Regions from separate parts of the Halobacillus sp. ABA4_118 genome, predicted to be linked through region 1. Evidence: riboswitches for the same ligand, from Rfam matches in the RefSeq annotation. Region 1 holds a riboswitch; the other holds the start of a gene.
What was found. Region 1 has a riboswitch for cyclic di-GMP ahead of ACXAGL_RS10735 (glycoside hydrolase family 191 protein). Riboswitches for the same ligand answer to the same signal wherever they lie in the genome.

Region 1 (3,211 bases):
CTCTCGCAAGGTCCACGACGTGAATGTAATCTCTTACTCCTGTCCCGTCAACCGTCGGGTAATCGTCACCAAACACCTTCAATTCAGGGAAATGACCGACAGCCACCTTTGTAATATAAGGCATCAGGTTGTTCGGAATCCCTGAAGGATCCTCACCTATGCGGCCACTCGGGTGCGACCCGATCGGATTAAAGTAGCGGAGAACAGATATACTCCACGATTCATCAGAGACATATAAATCCTGAAGAATTTCCTCAAGCATCAGCTTCGTACGGCCATAAGGATTTGTGGCCCCGACCGATGCACTCTCCGTAAGAGGAAGAGAGTCAGGGGTGCCATACACGGTGGCGGATGACGAAAAGATCAGCTGTTTAACATCAAATTCCTTCATCACTTCACACAGCATCAACGTCCCCGTAATGTTGTTATGATAGTACGTCAGCGGCATAGAAACCGATTCACCGACCGCCTTCAGTCCTGCCAGATGAATGACAGCTGTAATATCGAAGTCATTGAAAACCTCTCGTAAAAGGTCCTGATCCCGCAGATCCCCTTCTACAAACGTCAACGTCTTCCCTGTCAGTTCCTGCACACGCAGCAGGGATTCGGGGTGGCTGTTCGATAAGTTGTCCAGAACGATAACCTCATGGTCCCTCTCCAATAATTCAAGACAGATGTGGCTGCCTATGTATCCGGCCCCGCCTGTAACTAAGATCATTGCCTCTCCTCCTCTATCAATCTCTTACCTTGGAATGTACAGGAAAATTAAGGATATGTCTACTATAAAAGGAAAGGAGCCCTCCTTTAGGCTCCCTTATAAAAGTCCTCGATCTGTTCATTTTTCGACATTTTTACGCCATTCAGCCCATTTTTCAAGAAAATTTTTGTATAATAATTACCAAGCATTATAATGGCTGGATTCATGATAATGGATGAACCCGTGACTTTCTGCCAGCCTCTGACTTTTCGACTTCTGAGAGAAGGAGACGGTCAGTATTTCCAAACCTGTTTCCTGACGAAGCTGCTTCAAATCCTGCATGCGGTCCAGGGACCATTGATCTTTCGCAACCGAGGAGTAATTGTAATTCTCCCACATAATGCCGTCTACATAAGGATACGTTGTGGTCGACAACGTGCCGAACCCCCAGTTTTGAATAAGGGACAAGGAAGGGTACTGACGCCGGATTTCCTGCAGGAAGACGGCCATGCCCGCACGCTGGTCATCCAGTACATCGGATCCGCAGTGTTCGTTATCGATATTGCCGACAGTATCTAAAAAGACACCGTCCAAACCCTTATCAGCCACCTGCTTCTCAATCTCAGCCAGCAGCACCTGCTGATAATGATCAGAGGTGATATCGGTCAGATAAGAATCCCATTCCGGATAATAGACACGCTCACCGTCCCGGTGGAAAAAGTCGGACTCTTCAAGCTGACTGATCAACGCCGTATTCCAGTTATCAGCTTCCATGGTGTTGATATACCCATACACCAATGTCCCGGACTGCTGAATCGTTTCAATCTGGCTTTTAGTATAGAACACCGGTTCAATCATGACAGCATCATACGCCTGCATCTTATTCAAGACTGCTTCGGTCGGAGAATCATAATAAATTTTATAGGACTGCACATTGGAAAGTGGATGAGAAGATTGTGCAGAAGTAGATAGAGGGGAAAGTACAAGACCAGCGGCTAAAACAACAAGAAAACTCTGTTTCATTTTTGTGAGTATACCCATAATACGCCTCCTGATTATTCAGAGAGCGGCTGTGGCATTGCAGACTGGCAATCGGCTCCTGTGAGGAACTACGACCCATGTCTTTGCGCCCTTATCTTTCGATAAGTTTGCCTTTCTCTATTTAATTTTATCCACATTATACCACAGGTTTAACATGTTAAAGTATTTTAAATCCACATGGAGGTGATTGGATGTTCTATCAACAATCCAGTTTTATCCGGAAGTTTATTGAACTGATCCTCGTATTTTTTGTATTGGGATTCCTTGATCAGACGTTGGAATGGAACATGCTGGAATGGACGCTGAACCCTGTCTTCTTTGCTGTCCTATTGTTTTCCCTCAGATACGGTCTGAATTTTGCTCTTTTGAGCTTTTTTGCTGCATTATTCTATCATGTGTATGACATGTATCAGCGGGACGGGGACTTGTTTCTCTTATTCTATGATCCCGCCAATTATTTATCTCTCCTCTTCCTACTCCTGACCGGCGTCATTACAGGGCTGTACAGCACGTCCTTCCGGGAAAGATATGAAAGTCAGCAGTATGTGCTGAAGGAAACTAAGGATGAAAATGAGGAACTAAAAACATCCTTAACTGCTCTGGAGCGGTCTCAACGGGTCATGCAGGCAAAGGTCCTTGATTCCGAGTACACCCTTTCCAGGATTTACGAAGTCGGAAAGACGCTTGATCAGCCTTCTCCAGAACTTGTCCGAAACGAGGCCGTTACGATTATCGGAGACCTGTTTGAAGCGGAAGACTTAGCTGTCTATCATGTCGACTCTTCTAAGAAATCGCTGCGCCTCCGCGTTCGAAAAGGAAATACCGAACGACTTCCGCAGACGATTTTCATTGATGATGCGGCCTCGATTTTCTCACGGGGGCTGAAGAACAAAACCATTACTTTAAAGACGGTTGATGATGAAGCCGATGCTCCAGTGCTGATCGGACCGATCGTCTACAATCAGGACGTACGGGAAATCCTCGTGATTGATCAACTTGATTTTGCCAAACTGACAAAATATGAAGTTCAAATCCTCTCTCTCGTGCTCGACTGGATGGCCAACCGGATCGAAAGAGCTGGAGAGTATCTTCGTAAAGAAGAAGAGCAGAAGATGTATCCAGGCACAAGTATTTATGATAAGGAAGCTTTTGACGAACTTGTTCAGCTTCAGGAAAAACGAGCGGAGAAATACGGGGTTCCTTATAGTGTCGTTTCCATCGATGTCAGCCCTTACAGGGAAATGTCGGTCGTGGAAGCAGAAATCATCCTGCGTGCCTACTTGAGAGAATTGGACATTATGGGCTACGACCAGACGGAGCAGCATTTCCACTTCCTGCTTCCAGGTACGAGCTCCGAGAATGCATCCATCGTCGAAGAGCGGATTTACAAAGCACTCGATACAAAAGGCGGGATTTACATTGGTTAATTTCCAGGAACCCTACTGGCTGATCTTTTTCTATGTTATTCACGGC
Region 2 (3,211 bases), 590 kb from region 1:
TCAGTGGTGATGCCTGCGGGAACAGCACGGGCCGAAGATCCACTTGGGGAGGCGACCTTCCTGACCAAGTCAGCTGAGGGCGTGCCCGCGGCATTCATCCACCGATAAGCGGAATGTGACCCTTTACATGACAAATGGTCAACTCTAACAGGTTGACACAGGCTTTTTCTACAGCCAAAGGATGCCTGACTCACAGGCATCCTTTTTCATGCAGATATGACTTTATTTCTCCCCGAGTGTTTCGCCTCATATAACGACTCATCCGCTTTTTCCAATAGTTCCTTCGCTGTCGACACATGGTCAGGATATGTACTCACCCCAATAGAGACCGTAATGGAAATCTTTTCTCCATCAGGCAGGAGAAACGCTTGATGTTCCACCGTCCGCCGAATTTTCTCTGCTTTCGCCCTGCCGGCTTCGTTGCTGCAGTCCAAAAGGATAACGGTGAACTCTTCTCCACCGTTTCTGGATACGATATCAAAGGATCGGGTTATTTCATTCAAGGTGCTCCCGAGCTGGCGCAGCACTTCATCACCCGCCGCGTGCCCATAGGTGTCGTTCACGCGCTTAAAGAAATCAATGTCGATGGCAAGCAGGGTCAACGCTTCCTCTTTTTCCACGGCGTTCCTCACACTATCGTTCCAGAGGCGGTCAAACTCCCTTACATTATATAATCCCGTCAAATAATCGACGGATGACTGCTCTTCATACGTTTTAAAAAGATAATGAGACCTCCGCAGGTAATGGACGAGGTAGGAAGCCAGCATCCCACCGATAAATGAAATCAGCCAGTAGATGGGAATGAGAAACTGCAGTGTGCCCCAGTCTCTGACCACCAAGGAAATGACAATCGAAAAGACGATGTTCGACCAGAGCAGCATTTGAAAGGAGGATTTGAGCGGACTCTCCCTGTGATGAAGCTTCCGGTACAGCCACATATAACCGATGAACAAGAAAATCATTAAGATGACAGCGGCCATTGAAGAAAGATTGACCCCGTATAACAAACGTCCGGAAGCAATAATGACAGCACTCAACAAAGCCGGGCGGATGCCTATGTATAAAATCAGAAGGATGACCGGGAGGTGACGAAGATCGATAATCGTCTGCTCAGTCACTTGTATGGAAAAGTACATCAGCAGCATGCCAAGCAATCCGCCTGCCACCCCGTCGATCCACTGACTGTTCTGTTTTGAAACCGCAGGCAGCAGCTTCGTCCATCGAAACTGCAGATACATAAAAACGAGGGCAATGACGATGCAGATATTAATAAAAAATTCCTGAATGATCACAAACACTCTTATCCCTCTTTTCCTTTTTGCATCCCTTTGTTCTATTATCGACATTTCCTAACAGATTTGTCTATGAAAATTGTCACCCCTATGTAAAAGAAGATGTACAAAACATGTACAAACCTGTACATTATGGTCTTTCTTCCTATTACAAAATCAGTCATTTTGTGGTAATAATAGAGTATAAACAACGACGATTATAAGAAACAGATTCTGCGGTTCAGGTCGTTTCCTTTTGTGAAAGGAAGGGTATACGTATCAAAATAAAATAAACGAGACACGATGAACTGTGATTTCTAATGTGGGCACTTGAATCACAGGGAGTGAGTAGTGCAACCGGCTCCGCTCAGGAGGCATAACCATGAGTAAAACACCCCCGCGTCCTATGGAAAGCAGCGACGATAACAAAAACCACTTCGTTCACCTGAACGCTTCGTCGATCAAGACCTTGTCGGACCCCCTTCTCCTTCTGACCTACCGTCAGGCTGCTGAGATGGGACTGGATCAAGACTTCCTTTCCCTTATCTGCAGGGAGTTGAAAGACAGGGGATTCTCCATTGAATGCTCCTCTAGCTACGGATGACAATGGATAATTTATAGCTCACCCGTTGATTGAGTTCTACCAGCCATTCATCCAGGACCTCATTGGAAGGAAAACGGCATTCCAATAAATAGCACCCCTCCCCGCTGATTTTATAATTATTCCTTACGAATGATGGATGGTTCTCGAGAAATGTAAAATAAGGCTGATGATTCAGGCTGTCTGTGTAGATATTCAAAAAGCAGTGGACAGGATAGCCCATCTTCTTTTCGTTCACGCGGACGGTATAGGATTCAATCAGCCCTTCGTCTTCTAATTTCAAGACTCTTGATGCTGCGGCCTGTCCTGTGAGATGGACATGTGCGCCCAGCTCCTTCATCGTCATCCGGCCATCTTTCTTCAGCTCTTCTATAATTTTCTCATCCGTTTTGTCCATGACTTCTGCCTTCCTTTCATATTTCAACTCTTTTCAGCCAAACACTTGATTAATATGGTGTACTCCTATTTCCCTTCATAGTACGCTATTGTCAACAGAGATAAAAGGAGGAAGCCTTTATGAAAATCAAGCTGATTCGAAATGCAACATTACTGGTGAGCTATGGAGGAAAAACCTTTTTAATCGATCCATTCCTTTCCTCACAGGGAGCCATGCCGGCTTTCCCGGATACGCCCCATCAGGATTTAAGGAACCCGACCGCCCCCCTGCCTGTCGATGCCCAAAGTCTGACCGATGTGGACGCTGTCTTCATCACTCATCTTCATCCTGATCATTTTGATGAGGAAGCAAAGGACGTTCTCCCCAAGCAAACGCCCCTGTTCGCTCAAAATGAAGAAGATGTGAGTGCGGTGCAGGACGCCGGATTCACCCACGTCCACTCCTTCCAAAATGGCGTGGATATGGAAGGGATCCGCATTACCCGTACCCCGGGACGGCACGGGTCGGAAGAAATGACAGCTATGACAGGAAAGGTGTCCGGTCTCCTTTTTGAAGCAGAAGGTGAAAAAAGTCTTTATATTGCCGGGGACACGGTCTGGTATGAAGAAGTCGAACAGACGCTGTCCTCCCGCCGTCCTGATGTGATCGTCGTGAACGCGGGTGCCGCTCAATTTTTAGAGGGCGGGCCGATAACGATGACGAAAGAAGATGTCACAGCTGCCGCCCAGGCGGCACCGGAGTCTGAGATTCTCGCTGTGCACATGGAATCCCTGAACCACTGCCTGTTAACGAGAGAAGAGTTGAAGTCTTATACGAGCGGTTATCCGTCTATTCACATCCCTGAGGATGGCGAGACGCTCACCTTTTGATCCTTTCCCCTCCGGACCTGCCGGAGGGTTTTTTTATGCCTGACAAAAAGAACAGCCACAACTTCCACCATTA

Region 2: it holds a riboswitch for cyclic di-GMP, as region 1 does, so the genes downstream of both, sda (sporulation histidine kinase inhibitor Sda) here and ACXAGL_RS10735 (glycoside hydrolase family 191 protein) in region 1, are expected to answer to the same signal.

The regions. Positions count from the first base shown of each region.
Region 1 is NZ_JBSWWS010000001.1:2,166,492-2,169,702, reverse strand. Features, by position in the region: gene galE (UDP-glucose 4-epimerase GalE) at 1-718, opposite strand, end outside; gene ACXAGL_RS10735 (glycoside hydrolase family 191 protein) at 896-1,738, opposite strand; cyclic di-GMP riboswitch class I at 1,774-1,860, opposite strand; gene ACXAGL_RS10730 (GAF domain-containing protein) at 1,930-3,165, shown strand; gene ACXAGL_RS10725 (tetratricopeptide repeat protein) at 3,158-3,211, shown strand, end outside.
Region 2 is NZ_JBSWWS010000001.1:2,757,111-2,760,321, reverse strand. Features, by position in the region: gene ACXAGL_RS13885 (GGDEF domain-containing protein) at 207-1,298, opposite strand; cyclic di-GMP riboswitch class II at 1,560-1,643, shown strand; gene sda (sporulation histidine kinase inhibitor Sda) at 1,654-1,875, shown strand; gene ACXAGL_RS13875 (Lrp/AsnC family transcriptional regulator) at 1,862-2,269, opposite strand; gene ACXAGL_RS13870 (MBL fold metallo-hydrolase) at 2,389-3,138, shown strand.